Regions from separate parts of the Ochrobactrum vermis genome, predicted to be linked through region 3. Evidence: predicted binding sites of a transcription regulator. Region 3 holds the regulator's gene; each other region holds the start of a gene.
The links. The regulator PhoB, encoded in region 3, activates phosphate uptake and scavenging genes when phosphate is short. The targets are predictions, from matches to a motif close to TGTCATNNANCTGTCAT.

Region 1: phnF (phosphonate metabolism transcriptional regulator PhnF) is a predicted target of PhoB. The motif match lies at 2,168-2,184, and genes of this name have one in related genera.
Region 2: CQZ93_RS07145 (UDP-2,3-diacylglucosamine diphosphatase) is a predicted target of PhoB. The motif match lies at 3,391-3,407, and genes of this name have one in related genera.
Region 4: CQZ93_RS01085 (LTA synthase family protein) is a predicted target of PhoB. The motif match lies at 2,499-2,515, and genes of this name have one in related genera.

What each region holds. Positions count from the first base shown of each region.
Region 1 is NZ_PCOC01000001.1:1,320,513-1,325,649, forward strand. Features, by position in the region: gene ssb (single-stranded DNA-binding protein) at 1-159, shown strand, start outside; gene arsC (arsenate reductase (glutaredoxin)) at 276-689, opposite strand; gene CQZ93_RS06610 (hypothetical protein) at 911-1,345, shown strand; gene phnF (phosphonate metabolism transcriptional regulator PhnF) at 1,393-2,166, opposite strand; gene phnG (phosphonate C-P lyase system protein PhnG) at 2,281-2,796, shown strand; gene phnH (phosphonate C-P lyase system protein PhnH) at 2,796-3,407, shown strand; gene CQZ93_RS06630 (carbon-phosphorus lyase complex subunit) at 3,411-4,520, shown strand; gene CQZ93_RS06635 (alpha-D-ribose 1-methylphosphonate 5-phosphate C-P-lyase PhnJ) at 4,517-5,137, shown strand, end outside.
Region 2 is NZ_PCOC01000001.1:1,441,879-1,447,015, reverse strand. Features, by position in the region: gene CQZ93_RS07160 (SDR family oxidoreductase) at 78-857, opposite strand; gene CQZ93_RS07155 (citrate synthase) at 1,004-2,158, opposite strand; gene CQZ93_RS07150 (citrate synthase/methylcitrate synthase) at 2,246-3,340, shown strand; gene CQZ93_RS07145 (UDP-2,3-diacylglucosamine diphosphatase) at 3,461-4,324, shown strand; gene CQZ93_RS07140 (glycosyltransferase family 4 protein) at 4,324-5,137, shown strand, end outside.
Region 3 is NZ_PCOC01000001.1:2,776,069-2,781,205, forward strand. Features, by position in the region: gene pstA (phosphate ABC transporter permease PstA) at 1-762, shown strand, start outside; gene pstB (phosphate ABC transporter ATP-binding protein PstB) at 827-1,600, shown strand; gene phoU (phosphate signaling complex protein PhoU) at 1,666-2,388, shown strand; gene phoB (phosphate regulon transcriptional regulator PhoB) at 2,505-3,191, shown strand; gene CQZ93_RS13865 (cell wall hydrolase) at 3,848-4,795, shown strand; gene CQZ93_RS13870 (hypothetical protein) at 4,897-5,137, opposite strand, start outside.
Region 4 is NZ_PCOC01000001.1:233,618-238,754, forward strand. Features, by position in the region: gene CQZ93_RS01080 (LacI family DNA-binding transcriptional regulator) at 1-528, shown strand, start outside; gene CQZ93_RS01085 (LTA synthase family protein) at 551-2,461, opposite strand; gene CQZ93_RS01090 (ABC transporter ATP-binding protein) at 2,647-4,452, opposite strand; gene CQZ93_RS01095 (aldehyde dehydrogenase family protein) at 4,946-5,137, shown strand, end outside.

The sequences.
Region 1 (5,137 bases), 1.5 Mb from region 3:
GGCGGCGAAGGCCGCTCGTTTGGCGGTGGCGGCGGCAATCGCAACCAAATGTCGGATTATTCCGGCGGCGGCGGTGATTTTGGTTCGTCCGGCCCGTCTTCGGGTGGTGGCAGCGGTGGTGGCTTCTCACGCGATCTGGACGACGAAATTCCGTTCTGATAGTAAACATCATCCAGTTTATAAGTGAAATGCGATAAGGCGCTGTTTTACAGCGCCTTTTCTGTTTCTCTCATGCTTCTAAAGCACGGTGTCGGCTTGCGATTTCGTAATCCCTGTCAGCGCGACTTTTCTTCGAATGTAATCTGCTCGCCGTCTTCTTTGGTGAACGAAGCAAGAGGGTTTTCCAGAAGAGCCAGAACCAGTTCGGAGGGGCGGCACAGCCTGGTGCCACGCGGCGTTTCGACGATGGGCCGGTTGATCAGAATCGGATGAGCCATCATGAAGTCGATCAGCTCGTCGTCGGTCCATTTCAGATCGGACAGGCCGAGTTCGACATAGGGTGTGCCTTTCTCACGCAGCAATTCACGCGGCGTAAGGCTCATGGCCGTCAGCAGTCCGACCAGACGCTCCCGCGTGGGCGGATTCTGCACATATTCGACAATGACGGGTTCTTCGCCACTGGCGCGGATCATCGCCAGCGTATTGCGCGAGGTGCCGCATTTCGGGTTGTGGAAAATAGTGACGGCCATCAGAGTTTTCCTGTCTGGGTTGGCGACTTCTGAACGATACCCTGTTCGTACCAGCGTCTGGAGCGGTTCACCATCCAGACACCGAAAAGATAACCAACGGGTTCGGCGCAAGGAGAAAAAGCAGAGCCCCAAAGATCTTGCCCCGGCTCGACTTTCGGTTGCGACTCGGTCTTTGGTTCGCATCTAATTCTTGTGTATTTACAAAAGCTTTGGTGGGGAAAATGCGGGGAATAATTGTTGTCAGCGCATTGCTGGCGGTGGCTGGCTGCACAAAGAAAGAGCCGTGCTGCCAAATCAAGATTACGCCTCCAACCGAGATGTCCAAGGCTTTCGCTCACGAAAACTGGGACATAGGCTATTCGAAATCTGATATTAAACGCTGTTTCGGCGATGGCGTTATCAACGTGAACGGCAGCAGAATCCATATCGTGGAAGACACCAGAAAAGCGGGTGCTGGCCGCTATTGTCATACGGCATTTTCAATCCCGACCGTTAAAAATCCCAATAGATACGTAATGACGCCGTTCTCATACGAAAACTGGGATGCCGATGCCTGCCAGCTGAAGGCAATGTATTGTCTGCGTCCGGCATCGGCAGAGAAGCTTGCAAAGAGGTTTGGCCTGACGATTGATAAAACTCCTGTTTATAGGGAATGACCGATATCGACCGCCAGAAAAACCTTAGCCGCAATGTGTAGGATGGCTCAAATCACGCCGTTCATCTGAGGGTCGCCGGGGTAGGTCTCGATTGAGAATTCCATATTGTCGGCTGAAAACCGTGTCAGCGAATACTGGATTGGCGCTCCGTCGGTATTCACATTGATCGCCTTGGCCGTCAGCACGATGGCGCCGGGCGAAAGTTTCAAATGTTTCAGATCGTCAGAATCCGCATGGCGGGCGGATATGACCGTGGATTTACGAAAGTAATCCACAATGCCTGCTTTTTTGAAAGCGGCAGTGATTGAACCGCTTTCCGCATAGTCCGTCGCTATTTCAGGAAATTTTTCGGCACTGATCCAGAGTGTTGCACGCGATACCGGGCGCCCATCGGCACTGTGCAAGGTTTCCAGCCGTGTCACGGGTGAACCGGGCTCGATCTCGAGCGCCTCGGCTATATCCGGTGAGGCTGGCGCTATGTCGGACGCGAGTAGACTTCCCTTCATATCGCTTACCTGCGAAGCCAGCGATTGCGAAATACGGGTGCGGCGCCCGATCCGGTAGGTGAGGCGTTTTGCATTGGCGACAAAGGTGCCGCGCCCTTGTTCTGCCCGTAGCACACCTTCCTGTGTCAGAGCTGCAATGGCGCTGCGCACTGTGTGACGATTGACGCCAAATCGTTCTGCCAGGTCCATCTCGGCTGGCATCCGCGCCCCGGACTGAAGCTTCCCGGCCATGATGTCGCCGCGTATCTCGTCGGCAATCTGCCGCCAGATGGCTACACCGCTGTTTCTCTCAATTCGCCTGTTCTTCGTCATCAACTGTCATCGTCCTGTCATTGGCAGGGTGTATCCATTCTGGTATTGTATAGTTGTCTATATAACTAGACAATCTAAGTAATCAAGTCAACAAGATTGGATAGGGCGGATAAGCTCATGCAGACGACGCGGCATAGCACGGGTGGAAGTGGAGTGGGCTCCACGACTGGAAACAGAACAGCGCCGGATGCGACGCAGAGTGCACGTCAGGCCAGTATGGCGCTTCTCGCTCGCGCAAGCGGCGAAGAATTGAAAACGTTCTGGCAGAACTGGGCGGACAAGCCTGAATTTGAAGTTTTGCGTGGTCCGGAAACCGGGCTGGTCATGATGCGTGGCCGTATTGGCGGCGGTGGTGCCCCGTTCAATGTTGGCGAGGCAACAGTCACCCGCGCAACCGTTCGTCTGGCGAACGGTTCGGTTGGGCATTCCTATACACTGGGACGTGATCAGGAAAAGGCGAAGCTGGCTGCATTGTTTGATGCTCTCTGGCTCGATGAAGCCACCCGCGATGCGATCGAAAACAACGTGCTCAACGCATTGCGTGGTCGTGTCGATACTGCGGATGCAAAACGGCGCGGCGAAGCTGCTGCCACGAAGGTCGATTTCTTCACTATGGTTCGAGGAGACAACTGATGCTCCATTCTTCTTCTGCATTTGAAGGCGGACTGGCTGACCCAGTCAATGAAGCGCAGTCGGCGTTTCATGCAGTCATGCACGCAATGGCCAATCCTGGTCGTATCCATTCGCTGCCTAGTGCGGCTGCGCCATCAAAGCCGCTCACGCCTGAGCTTGGCCTGATTGCAGCAACGCTTCTTGATCACGACGCAAGCGTCTGGGTCGATGCTGAAATTGCAGCCAATCAGGACGCAACGGCCTGGCTGAAATTCCATACCGGCGCGCCAATCGTCGGCGATCAATCGAAAGCGCAATTCGCACTTGTAACGGATGCGCAATCGTTGCCAGCACTTTCTTCCTTCGCGCAGGGAGATCCTGAATTTCCGGATCGTTCGACGACTGTTGTTCTGGCGGTTTCTAAGCTCAACAGCGGGCAAGGTTTCAGTCTCAAAGGCCCGGGCATCAAGGATGAAACTGTGCTGACCGTTGAGGGTTTGCCGCAGGATTTTGCTGCGCAATGGCGCGAAAATGGCGCGTTGTTTCCGTTGGGTGTCGATCTGGTACTTGTCGCTGACGGCAAAGTCGCAGCGCTTCCCCGGACCACTCGCGTAGAGAATTTGGAGGGCTGATCCATGTATGTTGCTGTAAAGGGCGGTGAAACCGCCATCCGCAATGCCCACCGTCTGCTTGATGATCGCCGTCGCGGCGACCGCTCGGTTCCAGCGTTGCGTCTTGACCAGATTGCCGAACAGCTTGGTCTCGCCGTTGATCGCGTCATGGCCGAAGGTTCGCTTTATGACCGCGAACTCGCAGCCCTTGCCGTGCGCCAGTCGCGTGGCGATCTGATTGAGGCAATCTTTCTGGTTCGCGCCTACCGCACAACCTTGCCGCGTTTTGGCTATTCGCTGCCACTTGAGACCGCGAATATGCTGATCGAACGTCGCATTTCAGCCACCTATAAAGATCTGCCCGGCGGGCAGCTGCTGGGGCCGACATTTGACTACACGCATCGCCTGCTTGATCCAGAACTGGCTGGTGATGTCAGTGTTCCCGAGCCGGAAGTGCGTGCGACTGAGCCTGAAGAGACGCCACGCGTGACCGATATTCTCGGTGTCAACGGCATGATCGAAGAAGATGGTGCAATGCCGGAAGGGCATGAGCCGGGCGATCTTACCCGCGAACCGTGGACGTTCCCGATGCCGCGCGATCTGCGCTTGCAGGCTTTGGCGCGGGGTGACGAAGGCTTCCTACTAGCGCTGGGTTATTCCACGCAACGCGGTTATGGCAACACGCATCCCTTTGTCGGTGAAATCCGCATTGGTGAGGTGGAGGTTGAGTTCGATGTGCCTGAGCTTGGCTTTGCCGTTTCGCTTGGCCGCGTTCAGCTGACCGAATGCCAGATGGTGAGCCAGTTCAATGGTTCAGCCAAACAGGCACCGCAGTTTACCCGTGGCTATGGTCTGGTGTTCGGACAAAGCGAGCGCAAAGCCATGTCGATGTCGCTTTGCGACCGTGCGCTGCGTGTCCGCGAATTCGATGCGGATGTGACAGCACCCGCGCAGGACGAAGAATTCGTCATTTCCCATTCCGACAATGTGCAGTCGACCGGCTTCGTCGAGCATCTGAAATTGCCACATTACGTGGATTTTCAGGCCGAACTCGAACTGATCCGCCGGATGCGTGCGGAATACGAACAAGCGAACAACGAGACTGAAGCTTTGGCAAAGGAAGCTGCAGAATGAGCGATCTAGCCAATTACAACTTCGCCTATCTGGACGAGCAGACAAAGCGGATGATCCGTCGCGCTATCCTGAAAGCCATTGCTATTCCGGGCTATCAGGTGCCGTTCGCAAGCCGTGAAATGCCGATGCCTTATGGCTGGGGCACAGGCGGCGTGCAGGTGACGGCGGCAATTCTCGGTCAGAATGACGTGCTGAAGGTTATCGATCAGGGCGCAGACGATACGACCAATGCCGTTTCCATCCGGGCATTCTTCCAGAAAACTGCCGATGTTGCCGTGACCACCCATACGGGTGAGGCGACTATCATCCAGACACGTCACCGCATTCCGGAATATCCGCTGACTGAAGGGCAGGTGATTGTCTATCAGGTACCAATTCCTGAACCGCTGCGTTTTCTGGAACCGCGTGAAACCGAAACGCGCAAGATGCACGCGCTTGCCGAATATGGCCTCATGCATGTGAAGCTTTACGAAGATATCGCGCGCCACGGCCACATCGCCAAGACCTATGATTATCCGGTGATGATTGAAGGGCGCTATGTCATGGCACCGTCGCCGACGCCCAAGTTCGACAATCCAAAGATGCATATGTCGCCAGCTTTGCAGCTGTTTGGTGCT
Region 2 (5,137 bases), 1.3 Mb from region 3:
TCTATCGGCTCAAATCTCAGTAGGCCCGTTTTCGAGAATGAGTTTTTCCAAATTTGCAGATCTATCGTTTGGTGCTGTTAAAACGCACTCTGATACGCGCCGCCATCGATAACGAGATTCTGCCCGGTAATGAACCCGGAATGTTCCGAACAAAGGAAGGCGCAGGCTTGACCGAATTCCTTCGGTTGACCAATCCGTCCGGCAGGAATCGACGATGCGCGCTTCGCCGCTTCCGCATCCGGTGTTGTACCGTTCTTCTGGGCAGAGAATGCAAATCCGTTGCGAAGACGATCCGTGTCGAACGCACCGGGAAGAATGTTGTTGATCGTCACATTGGATGCGGCGACCGTGCGGGCGACGCCAGCGAGAAATGCTGTCAGGCCGGCGCGAGCGCCGGATGAGAGATCAAGTCCCGGGATGGGAGCGTATACTGACGTCGATGTGATGTTGACGATACGGCCGAAACGACGTTCGACCATCCCATCGATCACGGCTTTAATCAGTTCTATGGGCGTAACCATATTTTGTGTCACACCTTGAAGGATTGCGTCGCGATCAAGAAGCCGAAAATCCTTGAAGGCCGGACCACCATTATTGTTTACGAGAATGTCCGGCGCAGGGCAGGCGGAAAGGAGTTTTGCCTGTCCTTCGACAGTAGATACGTCCGCAGCAACGGCTTCAACCTTGACGCCAAATGTCTTGCGAATTTTCTCCGCAGCTTCCGCGAGGATTTCTTCATTTCGCCCATTGAGAACTAAATCACACCCGGCTTCGGCGAGCGCCTCCGCGCAAGCCCGTCCAAGTCCCTTGCTGGAAGCGCACACTATTGCTTTTCGACCCTTCAGGCCCAAGTCCACGGCTCGATCCTCGCCTTTTGTTCAAGTTTTTAAGACATGCCACCAAGCAAGCGGTTCGATCAACCGGATTCTGGTTCACGGGTGCACATGTCCACCTTTTACGGGCAGAATATGCGATCCGTGCGAACAATATTTGGTGAACTTCTCTATTCAAGAGGCGGAGTGAATTCTGCCCTTGGGCGTATAAGAGACCCGTTATCTGCCTGTTCTAGCGCATGAGCAAGCCATCCCGTGATGCGTGCGAGCGCGAATAGAAACAGTGGCGCGTCCGGCGGGAGGTCATAAATTTCTGTAATAGCTGCAAGTGCGAAGTCGACATTCGGCTTTTCGCCGAGGATGTCCGCAGCGTTTTGTTCCAAGTCACGATACGGGGCAGGTAGCTCCAGATATTCCAGCAATGCGGAGGCGCGAATATCTCCTGTTTCGCGATAGAGCGGATGGCCAAAGAAATGGAATTGTGTGCCTTGCCTGAGCTGATTCTTGATTGCCGCTTCCGCCCCTATTTGTCGCGTCTGCGCAACAATAGCTGTTGCAGCCGTGGCAGCTCGTCCATGTCGTGGGCCGATCAATGTTGATAGTCCGGCAAGAACTGCCGCAGAGAGTGGGGCTCCTGTCGATGCGGCGACGCGCGTGGCGAATGCCGATGCATTCAGTTCATGGTCTGCGAGAAGCACCAGAACGCGCCGGATCACATCGCTGGCGTGCGGCTTTTGCCAGGCTGAAGCAATACGCTCGTGCATCGGCATATCGGATAAAGGAACACCAAGAACGGTATTGTGGAACAGTTGCAATAAACCGGAAGCTTCCCGTTGCAGGACTGCTGTGGAGCGTCCAGAGCTAGGCAAGTCGTTTGCAGCGCGAACGCCAAAAACAGTAAAAAGCCGCTCCAATGGCGGGGTAATGGTCTGGCAACTGTCCAGTTTCGCGTCGTTTTCGCCGCTGTTGATATTGTCAAAATCCATCTGCCACAGCAATGCAGCCACTTCTTCCAGTGTTGCCGTTTCGGACAATTCAGCAGCGTCACAGCCGCGATAGAGCAGGCGACCATCAATAATGGTCGAAATGCCTGAACGCATGATCGGTAGGCCCCAACGAATAGTGTCGGCGGCAACAACACTATCTCTCTTGCGACCGGGCCGCCTGCCAGCCAGACCATGGACGTCCTCCGATCTATAGAGGCTGCGTCTGGGATCGTTAGGCAATGGCTTGGAACGGATGCGGCCACGACTCACATTTGCGTAAAGAGTCTGCGGTTTTGTCTGAAGAACGGCAAGAGCCTCTTCCGCTGTAAGCCAATCCATTATTGTTCCCTACATTGATCGATTTCATCAAGATTGACGTCAACTATACTTGGATTCAATGTCGCAAGGCAAACAAGGAGAATTGTCATGAATAGCGGACTTGAAGATGTGATTGCTGCCGAAACCGTGTTGTCTGACGTCGATGGTCTTGCGGGCAGATTGGTCATTCGCGGTCGGTCGCTGGACGATCTGGTTCCGCAAAGCAGTGTTGAAGACGGGATCGAGCTATTATGGGACGGATTTTTTGACGATTTGCCTACGGGCGTCGAGCTTCAGAAAGCGCTTGGCGAAGCGCGCGTGCAGGTATTCCATCATACGGACGCTCTTGATGACACATTGATGGAGCTGCCGCCTATAGAAGCTCTTCGCGCACTGATGGCCCGCATTCCTGACGAGGACGATCTGGCTGCCGCCTTGCATTTGATGGCGGCACCGGCAGTCTTCACAACAGCCATTCTGCGTGGGCATAAGGGTCGTCGTCCTATTCGTCCTGACCCGACGCTGCCTCATAGCGCGGACATTCTGCGTATGATGAATGCAGGAATGCCTGATGAAGCGGAAGTTGCAGGGCTAAACACTTATCTCATGACGGTATCCGATCACGGATTGAATGCTTCGACCTTCGCCGCACGTGTCGTGGCATCGACTCGGGCCGGCTTGACCTCTTCTCTGCTCGCTGCGATCAGCGCGTTGAAAGGACCGTTGCACGGTGGTGCCCCTGGGCCGGTGCTCGATATGCTTGATGCAATTGGTAGACCTGACAACGCCGAACGGTGGCTTGAAGCAGCCGTTGCCGACGGGGAAAGACTGATGGGGTTCGGTCACCGGGTCTATCGCGTGCGTGACCCGCGCGCTGATGCTTTGAAAAGCGCCTTGAAGCGCATCGAAGCACTCAAGCATGAGCGAGGAGAACACCGGGTTGAGTTGGCAGAAGCGGTAGAAAAAGCTGCAATCGCGGTTCTCAAGCGCCATAAGCCCGATCGGTCTCTCGAAACCAATGTGGAATTCTATACCGCTCTATTGCTTGAACAATTAGGTTTTCCACGAGAGGCGTTCACCTGTGTTTTTGCTATGGGAAGAACCATGGGCTGGATAGCGCATTGCCGTGAACAGATGGCGACGAACAAGCTCATTCGTCCGCAATCACGTTATGTTGGCCCTAAAGTAGAGCTTGTCGCGTAAAGCGGATGCTGGAAGAGGCGCGGCACTCCTTTCCGCGCCTTCAAGCAAACCGTCATATCTCTGTGACATGAATCGGGTTTTCTGCGCTCAGATCAGGTTGCCATTGAAGGGGACAACCAAATGAGCACCGACGCTCCGCAGCCCAGAAAACTCCGAACCCTTTTCATTTCGGATGTGCATCTCGGTTCCAAGGCCGCACAGGCCGAGCTGCTTCTGGATTTTCTCCGTTATCATGAAGCCGAAACGATCTATCTTGTGGGCGATATTGTTGACGGCTGGCGTCTACGACGCAATTGGCATTGGCCTCAGGAACATAATGATGTGGTCCAGAAGCTGCTTCGTAAGAGCCGTAAGGGCGCCAACATCATCTACATCGCCGGTAATCACGATGAATTCCTACGGAATTTCCAAGGAACGCATTTCGGCGGCATCGAAGTGATGAATCGTGCAATTCATGAGACTGCGGACGGCCGCAAGTTTCTCGTTATTCACGGCGATCAGTTCGATGTAGTTGTGCGCAATGCCCGCTTCATCGCTTATCTAGGCGATTGGGCCTACGATACGGCGATTTGGATAAACACGGTCATGAGCCGTGTTCGTTCTCTTTTCGGTTTGCGCTACTGGTCATTTTCAGCCTGGGCGAAGTTCAGGGTCAAGAAGGCAGTCAATTTTATCGGTCAGTTCGAGAGTGTGGTTTCCGAGGAAGCGCAACGTATCGGGGTTAATGGTGTGATCTGCGGCCATATCCACCATGCCACGATTGAGAGTATGAACGGTGTGGAGTACATCAATACCGGCGACTGGGTGGAAAGCTGCACCGCTGTGATCGAACATTTCGACGGCCGTATGGAACTCGTCGAATGGACGGAGCGCCGTGATCGTCGCCCAACGACAGGACACGTAAACTCCGACAGCGAAGAGCATGACGAGGGCAGGGTAATTCAACTTCCGCGCCCTGTTCGCGAACTGGCGACTTTTCGCTGATGAAGAAAATCGTCATCGTCACCGACGCCTGGCATCCTCAAGTCAACGGCGTCGTACGCACGCTAACCAAATGCTGTGATATGATGATTGAACGCGGATACGACGTTAAGGTCATCTCGCCGCTCGACTATCGATCGATACCCTGTCCAACATACCCGGAAATCCGCCTGGCCTTGACGACGCCAAGCGCGCTTAAACGGCGCTTGACGACTATGCGGCCGGATTACGTGCATATCGCAACTGAAGGGCCGCTCGGTTTCATGGCGCGGCGCGCTTGCTTGAAATCGGGCTGGTCTTTCACAACAAGCTTTCACACGCGATTTCCAGAATATCTGGAAGAACGCTTTCCTATCCCGCCACGCTGGACCTATGCTTTCCTGCGGCGTTTCCATAATGCTGCTCAGCACACGCTGGTGCCGACCCAATCTATTCTGGATGATCTCAAAGAGCGTGGTTTTACACGGCTTGATCTCTGGACGCGGGGAGTGGACCGTGCGCTTTTTTATCCTCGGCCGGAAGTGATCGAGGACTTGGCACGACCAGTGTTCATTTGTGTGGGACGTGTCGCCACGGAAAAAAACCTGCCGGCATTTCTGGAACTTGACCTTCCCGGAACAAAACTGATCGTTGGAGATGGTCCCTCTCTCAATGATCTGCGAACGCGGTTTCCGGAAACGGTGTTCGTTGGGAAGCGGGAAGGTGAAGCGTTGGCAAAAACCTATGCCGCAGCAGACGTGTTTGTCTTTCCAAGTCGGACAGACACGTTCGGTCTCGTTTTGCTTGAAGCAATTGCTTCCGGACTGCCGGTCGCAG
Region 3 (5,137 bases):
AAGACGCTTTCGGAAGAAGGCGTCATGAAGGAGGCCTTCAATACCGGTCTCTTCACCTTCGGCGCTTCCAGCCGTCCGGAAACGTCCGGTCTTGGTGTTGCGCTGGTCGGTTCGTTCTACATGATGCTGATCGTTCTCGGCCTGTCGCTGCCTATCGGCGTCGCCGCTTCGATTTATCTGGAAGAGTTCGCCAAGAAGAACCGGTTCACCGACATGATCGAGGTGAACATCAACAATCTGGCGGCCGTACCGTCCATCGTGTTCGGTCTGCTTGGGCTTGCGGTCTTCATCAACTTTTTCGGCCTGCCGCGTTCCGCGTCGCTGGTTGGTGGGCTGGTGCTGACGCTGATGACACTTCCCACCATCATCATTGCGACCCGTGCTGCCCTTCGCGCAGTGCCACCGTCGATCCGCGCCGCAGCTCTTGGCCTGGGCGCTTCGAAAACGCAGATGGTGTTCCACCACGTCCTGCCGCTTGCCGCACCCGGCATCCTGACCGGTACCATTATTGGTCTTGCCCATGCGCTCGGTGAAACCGCGCCGCTTCTGCTGATCGGCATGGTGGCGTTCGTCGCCGACGTGCCGTCGACACCGATGGACCCGTCGACCGCTTTGCCGGTGCAGATCTATATGTGGGCGAACGAAGCAGAACGAGCCTTTGTGGAACGCACGTCAGGCGCTATCATCGTCCTGCTTCTGTTCCTTGCCGTGATGAACATTGCAGCAATCATTCTGCGCCGCCGCTTCGAGCGCCGCTGGTAAACGGGAGTCGAAAGCTATGAATCTGATGACCGAACGATCTCTCGAGAAAGCCGTAGGAGAAAAAATGAACGCCAACGCCAATTCCATAAAGATGCGCGGCGACAAGGTCTGCGTATTTTATGGTGAGAAGCAGGCGCTGTTCGACGTCGATCTGGAAATCCAGGAAAAGATGGTCACGGCGCTGATCGGCCCTTCGGGCTGCGGCAAGTCCACCTTCCTGCGTTCGCTCAATCGCATGAACGATACGATCGAAGGCTGCAAGGTCGGCGGCAAGATCACGCTCGACAATGAGGACATCTACGATCCGAAGATCGATGTCGTCGAGCTGCGCGCCCGCGTTGGCATGGTGTTCCAGAAGCCGAATCCGTTTCCGAAGTCGATTTATGAAAATGTCGCTTACGGCCCGCGCATTCATGGTCTCGCCCGTACCAAGGCCGATCTGGAGGAAATCGTCGTGACGAGCCTGCAGAAGGCGAGCTTGTTCGAGGAAGTGAAGGACCGTCTGCACGATGCTGGCACCGGCCTTTCCGGTGGCCAGCAGCAGCGCCTCTGCATTGCGCGCGCGATTGCGGTGAGCCCGGAAGTCATTTTGATGGATGAACCGTGCTCGGCGCTCGATCCGATTGCTACCGCCAAGGTGGAGGAGCTGATCGACGAGCTGCGCCAGAACTATACGATCGTGATCGTCACCCACTCCATGCAGCAGGCTGCCCGCGTTTCGCAGCGCACCGCCATGTTCCATCTTGGCAATCTGGTCGAAGTGGGCGACACGGAAACCATGTTCACCGCGCCGACCGAAAAGCGCACGCAGGACTACATCACCGGACGCTTCGGCTAATCCGGAACTGCGCTCAAACAGATAGACAGTGCGGCTTCCCCGCAATTTATATTACGAGGTCTACTATGCCGTCTCAGCATACCGTTCGCTCCTACGATGAGGAATTGAAGTTTCTCACCCATAAGATCGCCGAAATGGGCGGACATGCGGAACGTATGGTCGAGCAGTCGGTCGCCGCTATCGTCAATGCGGACAATGCGCTCGCACAACGCGTTATCTCCGACGATCTGATCCTCGATGCCAGTGAGCGCGAGATCGACGACAAGGCTGTGATGATCATTGCCAAGCGCCAGCCCATGGCTGTGGACTTGCGTGAAATCATCGGCTCGATCCGCATCTCTGCCGATCTGGAGCGTGTCGGCGATCTGGGCAAGAACATTGCCAAGCGCGTTGCCGCCGTTTCGGAATCGCGTCAGCCGGTAAAGCTATATCGCGGCCTTGAAACCCTGGCCGAACTGGCGCTGACCCAGCTCAAGGATGTGCTCGACGCCTATGCGTCGCGCTCGGTGCAGCAGATCAATGTCGTTCGCGATCGCGATGACGAGATCGACGCCATGTACACGTCGCTGTTCCGCGAACTGCTGACTTATATGATGGAAGATCCGCGCAATATCTCCGCCTGCACGCATCTTCTGTTCTGCGCGAAGAATATCGAGCGCATCGGCGATCACGCGACCAATATCGCGGAGACTGTCTATTACATCGTGACCGGCCTGCAAATGCCGGCCGAACGACCCAAGGAAGACCTGAGCCACGGCATTGTCGTGGATGAGGCGCGTAAACCCTGAACTACAGCCGACCGAACTTCGGTCCGGCGGTTGAGAATGAGTGAATAGCGCGGCGGCACGCGGTCGATTGGGGGATTGTATCTAGCGCCCGCCGAAATTGGATAGGGAAATACTGGATGTCACAGGCACCCAAAATCGCTGTGGTGGAAGACGAAGAGGCGCTGAGCGTCCTGCTTCGCTACAATCTCGAAGCAGAGGGCTATCAGGTCGATACGATGCTGCGCGGCGACGAGGCCGAAATCGCCTTGCGCGAGAACGTGCCGGATCTGCTCATTCTGGACTGGATGCTGCCAGGCGTGTCAGGCATCGAGCTTTGCCGCCGTCTGCGTCAATGGCCTGAAACGGAGCGCCTGCCGATTATCATGCTGACGGCGCGTGGCGAGGAAAGCGAACGCGTTCGCGGCTTGAGCGTCGGCGCAGACGATTATGTCGTGAAGCCATTTTCGACGCCGGAACTTCTGGCGCGCGTCAAGGCCATGCTGCGCCGGTCCAATCCAAGCATTCTTTCTCACGTGCTGAAAGTGGGTGATCTCGTTCTCGACCGCCAGCAGCATCGTGTCTATCGCAAGGAAAAGGAAGTTCGCCTTGGACCGACGGAATTCCGCCTGCTCGAATATTTCATGATGTCGCCCGGTCGTGTTTTCTCGCGAAGCCAGCTTCTCGATGGGGTCTGGGGACCGGATATCTATGTGGATGATCGCACGGTGGACGTCCATGTCGGACGGTTGCGCAAGGCGATCAATGTCGGTCGCGCGCTTGATCTGATCCGCACCGTCCGCGGCGCCGGTTATTCTTTCGGCTGATCGACGCAGTCGTCTACGATTTCAGGAATTGAACTTATCCGGTCCGCCACGGCTCTCGTGGTGGGCCGTTTTTGCTTGCGGCGGAGCTTTGTGAAGCGCAGGTCGGTGTCATCCGATTCGCATCGGGACGGTCGAAACAGGCGTTGAAAGCCCGGTCTCACGCGATGTTACAAGCCTGTTTCCAAAGTTGACATGGTGCAGCGGAACCTCTCTCAAAACAGAAATTCCGCAGATCATTTGAAGCACCATGAATGTGCTTGCAAAAAATGCGCAAGCAAAAGCGAATTAAGGCAGCGATATGGCGTGTATTGCGAGACTTTGAATCTCATTAAATCAATATCTTATCTGAATTGATAGATACTGTTAAGAAATTGTTAATATATTTAAAGGGCTTGTAGGCATATTCGCACTCTCGATTCGGAATTGTTTTCGGACGTTTCAGCCGTCCTCAGCATTGTTGGGATTTGACCCTTCGCCTTTTTTTGGCCTAAAAATTCCAAAACCTTGAATTCGATTGAGCGACAGTAGGGCGTGTGATTTTGATCTTCGTCCTCTTTGACTTGCACCGCAGTCAGACGTTCGAGCGCATCGTTCCAGATGTGTTTGCCCGAATGGATGACTGGATCAGTTAAGGGTCCTAACATGAGACTGAGCCATTGACGCGCGCCGCGAAGTGGAAATTGCCCGTTCTTATCGGGCTAGTGGTTGCGCCTTTCGTGGTGACCGGTTGCACGACGACTGGAACCTCGGGAAAAGCCAATTCGGAAAAGACGGCGGCAAGCCACGTCAAGACCGTCAATGGCGTGAAGACCTATACCTACACCGCACGGGACAAGAATTGTCTTGAGCGTGCGATGTTCTTCGAATCCAACCGTTCGAGCTCCGATGGCCTTCTGGCTGTCGGCACGGTCGTCATGAATCGTCTCGCATCGGGCCGTTATCCGGATACGATTTGTGGTGTGGTCGGTCAGAAGAACCAGTTTGCACCTGGTGTTCTTTCACGCCAGATGAATTCCAAAGCGCTGCCGGACGTCCAGGCCGCCGCAGCCGCAGTCCTCAAAGGGGAACGGCATCCAAAGTTGAAGAATGCCATGTTCTTCCACACGGCTGGCCTGAAATTTCCCTATAACAACATGCATTATGTGCTCGTCGCGGGTGGCAATTCCTTCTACGAGAAGCGCAATCGCGACGGTTCGCTGCAAAGCCCGGTTCCGCAGGATCCATACAATCTCGCTCTGGCCTATTCACCGCAATCACCTTCTGTTCCGCAAGATGCATCCTATGACGTGACCTTGCCGCAGACAGGACCGGTTCCGGGAACGGAACCAACCGTTCAGGTGGCGCTTGCGGAAGCTGTAAAGGCTCAAAGCGTGGAACAGAATGTCGGTGCTGGCCCGCAGGCTCGCGGCGACCGTCTGGCGCGTCATCGCGGTGTTGCAGCGCCTCAACAGGAACAGCCTGTGCAGATGGCCTCCTACCAGTCGCAATTCGATACGACTGCCCCGCAGGCGGCATCGCTCGGCTATGCGCCTGCAAGCCAGAAGCAGGTTGACGCCATCGGCGCGCTCCTTCTGTCCCAGGACCGCCCGGAAGCACCGCTCTAAGAAGCGTGTTTATAATCGGACAAACTGAAACGCCGGTCTGATTTCATTCAGATCGGCGTTTTGGTTTCATGGGTGACCGCTGTCCCTTTCCGGAGAAGCTTTCAGGGCCGGTAGATCACCATCGGTGCGTCGTAGAAATCGACCTGGTTCTGCCAGGCGCGCCGGTCGGCTCTGCGATCGAGGTCCAATCGCATGAGACAATTGGCGAAAGCGTCGGTCTTGGCCTTGAAGCCATAGCTGCGGCAGGTCTGCTCGTCGGCGGCGCGGCGTTGCTCGGGCGTCATGGTAACGCAGCCCGCAAGTAGGCTGGTTATGCAAAGTAGGATAAGCACTTTCCGGTTC
Region 4 (5,137 bases), 2.5 Mb from region 3:
GATGACGAGGCGGCTTCCGTCGATCTCATGGAGTATCTTCTGAAGCTCGGTCATCGTCGCATTGCAATCGTCATTGGCGATCCAACCCACCGCTCAGCGGAGCTGCGTCTCGCGGGTTATCGGCGCGCGCTGGAAGATGCCAGAATCGAACGTAATCCCGACTATGAGGTGCAGGGTGGTTTTAGTTTTGCAAGTGGCCTCGCGGCGGGAAAGAAGCTGCTCTCGCTTGAGGAGCCACCGACCGCCGTGTTTGCGTCAAACGACGATATGGCGGCTGCCGTCATGCAGATCGCCTATGACCGTAACATCGCGATCCCTGATCAGCTAACGGTGGTCGGCTTCGATGACAGTGCAATTGCCTGCATGGTTTCGCCGCAGATCACCACCGTCCGCCAGCCGATTTTCGAAATGACCCGCGATGCAGCGGATATGCTCCTCAACCAGATCGAAACCGGCCATTTATCGCCCTCACGACGGATCGAGTATAAACTCATCATCCGCCAGTCGTCAGGTAAAGCGCCAGTCTAGGGAACAGGCTCTACAACTGACTCTAGCTCTGTGTCGGGTGCGAGGGGAAGAATCGCTCGCGGGCAAAATTGCGACCGAAGATCATATCGTATTGCAGCATCTGATAATCGCGCAGGAGCGGAGGGAAAGGCGGCTTCTGTTGCCAGCCTTCCTCGGCATTCTCTGATCGGTCGAAAACCGCGTGATTGTCAACGACCCGGTATTGTTCGTGCAACTGACGCAGGAAGCCTGTGTAATAGGGATGCTGCATCCCGGCCATGTCCAGAATGTGCAATGGCAGGAAGGCGGGGCTGATCGTACCGGTTCCCTGCTCGGCGCCACGCTTGTTTGACCAGAGGACAAGTGGCGTTTCATGCTGCAACATCAGATCAGCGGCAGGGGCCGTGCGACTTGCAACCCGGTTTGCCATAAATCCGGTCTCCACATAGACAGGACCGAGTGGTGGCAGATGATCGCCGAAGAACACCAGAATGGTTTCGCGTTCGCGCTTGGACGCCCAATCCATCAACCGTGCAAGGCTTGCATCAGCATCCATGGCGCCTTGTGAATAGGAGCGGATCGACTGGCGCGTATGCTCACTGGTGTCGGCCTGGACCTCTAGTTTGGAATCCGGGTAGCGATTGGTTTCGTAAGGGCCATGCCCCTGAAGGGAAACCGCGAAGAAGAAGAATGGCGCGTCCGTGGAATCTGCCTCGCGGATGATTTCATCGGTCAATGCCGCGTCGGAGGCCAATGAGCCGCGTTTTTCCAGCGGAGGCATGTTTTCTTCTGACATGAACCGGTCGAAGCCCATGTTTTCATAGACGGGACCACGATTCCAGAACCATTGGCGGTAGGGATGGATGGCACGCGTCGCGTAGCCCTGATCCTTGAAAAAGCTTGCAAGCGAGGGAAGCGGACGGCGAATATATTGCTGATAGGGGATGCTGCCGGAGGGTAGGAATGCTTTGGAAAAACCGGTCAGGGCCTCGAACTCGACATTGGCGGTCATGCCGCCAAATTCCGGCGAGAAGACATGTCCGGATTGTTCGGCACGGACTGTCGGGATCGGGTCTGCGCTGAAAGCCACACCCGGAAGGCGTGTCGGATCCCAAAAAGATTCGCTCATTACCATAATGACGTCAGGCTTGCTGGTGTCGAAGGCAGCAGGGATTAGCTGCGCAGGCGGCTCAATGGCGGCAATCGCTTCCGGCGAATAGCCTTCAGGGGCGAAGACAGTGGCCATTGGCACATTCAGGATGAAAGCCATGGTAAAGCCGTTATGCGCGTAATTTTCCTTCTGGTCCCACATGATCGGCAGAATGCGCAGGCGGTCGCGTGCAAGCGAAAACCTGGCATAGTCTGAAATCACCGCGAACCAGGCAAGCAGCGGTAGCGCGAAGGCGAGACGCAACATCCGTCCTTTTCTCGGGATCGGATCGAAGCGTCTCCACCAATACAGCGTGACGGTGATCATTAATGCTGCGGAGGCGATGAGAAGCAGCGCTATGCCCAAGGCACTCCATGGCCGGTCACGTACGAGCAGCGGTAGAAGGTCGACAATCTGGCGGGCATAGAGAAAATCGCTCGGATAAAGCGGATCGCCAAGATAGAGGCTTTTTTCCCGTGCTGTTGCGGCGGCGATCAGCGCCAGCGGACCGATAACAAAAAAGCCATAATGAATTCGCCCGAAAATGGCGTCGCTTGCTGTCAGCACCACGACGAAGAGTGCAACGGTCGTCCATGCGGGCTTATGCGGCGTGCGGAAGAACTGCATCGTGTCAGTGAACGAGCCGCGCACAATCCATTCGATGGAGAAAACGAGCAAGGTCGAGAGCACGATGGACGCAAGCGCGATTGCGGCAAGACGCAGGGGCCACGCAACACGGGTAGGCCCGAAAATCGCGGCATCGATCCAGCGACGCGTAGCGGTATTTTCCATCACACCCGGCATATTCTACTCACCAATTCCCGAACTTCTACAAAAATCCTGTCACATTTCCGTCATGGAAATGTCAAGCAACGCTTGGGCCGCGAGTGATACGCACCGTGATCTGAATGAATGATGAATGGAGAATATAAAATGAAAACAGGGCCGGAAAGATCGCGGCCCTGTCCATGGTAAGATAGCGGATCGGATTACGAAATGACGTCTTCCAGTCCTTTGGTCAGTTCCAGCGCCTGACGCTCGAACAGCCGGCGATAGATGCCGCCCGGCCTGCGAATTAGCGCGTCGTGGTCGCCTTCCTCAAGGATCTTGCCCTTGTCGAAAACCAGCAACCGGTCAAGCGCACGGACAGTCGAAAGCCGGTGTGCAATGACAAGCGTTGTACGACCGATCATCAGCCGTTCCATTGCCTGCTGGATCAGCACTTCCGATTCTGAATCAAGGCTCGATGTCGCCTCATCCAGAATAAGGATCGGTGCATCTGCCAGAAACGCACGGGCAATAGCCACACGCTGACGTTCACCGCCCGAAAGCTTCACACCACGTTCACCGACAAGCGTCGCGTAGCCCTTAGGCAGACGCATGATGAAGTCATGCGCACTTGCAAGCTTTGCAGCTTCTTCGATCTCCGCCTGTGTCGCGCCGGGGCGGGCATAGGCGATGTTTTCGGCCAGTGTCCGGTGGAACAGGATCGGCTCCTGCTGCACGATAGCAATCTGCGAACGAAGCGAAGCCTGTGTGACTTCGGCAATGTTCTGTCCGTCGATTTTGATGGCACCACCACTCACGTCGTAAAGACGCTGGATGAGCTTGACGAATGTCGTCTTGCCCGAGCCCGAATGACCAACCAGACCAACCCGTTCGCCAGCTTCAATCTTGACCGAGAAGTCGCGATAGAGAGCTGCATCATGATTGCCGTAATGGAAGGTGACGTTATCAAACGTGATCTCGCCATTTCCGATCTTGATCGCGCCCGCACCCGGCTTGTCGGCAATGCCGTAAGGCTCGGCCTCGATCTGAACCAGTTCTTCCATATCGTTGACCGAACGTTGCAGGTTACGGATATGCATACCCACATCGCGCAGATAGCCCTGCAACATGAAGAAGGCCGTCAGAACGAAGGTGATATCGCCCGCCGTTGCCTTGCCCTGGCTCCAGAGATAGAGCGCAAAGGCAATGACCACACCGCGCATCACCAGCAGGTTTACACCCTGAATGAAGCCGTTCAGCGTGCCGATCAGCCACGTGCGGCGTGTACGACCGCGCCACTTGGTGACGACCTTTGCAAGACGCCCATCTTCACGACCTTCCGCACCGAATGCCTTGACAACGGCGTTGCACGAAATAGCGTCGGCCAGAGCGCCGCCCATACGTGTGTCCCAGCTATTGGCAAGCGTTGCCGCAGGAGCGACAAAGCCAAGCGAAATCACAATCGTACAGACGATGAAAAGCACTGAGCCGATCGCAACAAGAAGACCCATCACCGGCCAGTACCACGACAGAAGTGCTACCGAGCCGAGCAGCATAAGGATCGACGGCAGCAGCGCTACGATCAGCGTATCGTTGAGCAGATCGAGCGCCCACATGGCGCGCGAGACCTTACGCACCGTCGATCCGGCAAAGGCATTCGCATGCCAGTCGGTCGAAAAGCGTTGCAGCTTGTGGAACGAGCTGGCCGCCATGTCGCTCATGATCTTCAATGTGAAGTCAGTAATGACATAGAAGGTCAGCTGACGCGTGATCAGTGCCAGCGCACCCAGCGCAAGCAGGACGATCAACGCGTGAATGGCTGCATCCCACGCTGCATCATTGCCCAATGAAAGCGCATCGACCAACCGCCCTGAATAGAGTGGCGTCAGAACATCTGCGGCTGTTGCAAGCAGCATGCCGATTATCATCAGCGCCAGCCGCAGAGGTTGACTTCGCCAATGGCCGAATGTGTAGCCGAGGACGTTGCGGAAGGCAGGTCCCCGGAAATCTATACGAAACCGAGTCATATCTATAATACCAGGCCGCGTTGAAACGGATTCTGGTTCCTTTAAAGAAGACAAAACAAGCAGCCAGTGATGGCTGCGGCAAATTTGGAAGTTTTTTTGAATGCGCCCTCTTAGGGAGGGCGTTCAGGCCTTAGCCTGCAATGCGGGCCAAAGACTTAAAGCTTGGAAGCGCCCGCGCAAACACTGGGCACCATCGGGAATGGGTAATAGACACGCATCTCATACCTCTTGCCAGTGTTGCAGATGCGTGCACAATAAATGAGCATAAAATTTTGCCAAGGCAAAAAATGAAGACTTTTCTATCCGCTCATTTGACTGTGACAAATTTGCAAGCCTTGTTCTGAGCCATGCCGATGCAGTCTTTCAGACTTGTGCCGAGCTCGCATTTTCACTTTTTTCGTTACAAGGCGGCTCCGGCCTTGCAATTCAACGGCTGATGGGTGATGGGTCATTTTGAGATATATCAGAGCCGTGCGGCGCACAGGGAGAGTTCATGACAATTCATCAAAATCTGATCGCTGGCGAGTGGGTTGGCGGTGACGGCACTGCCAACATCAACCCGTCCGACACCAATGATGTTGTGGGAACCTATGCACGGGCAACTGCCGAAGACACCAAGACAGCCATCGCTGCTGCGAAGGGCGCTTTCCCGGCCTGGTCCCGTTCCGGGATTATGGAGCGCCAC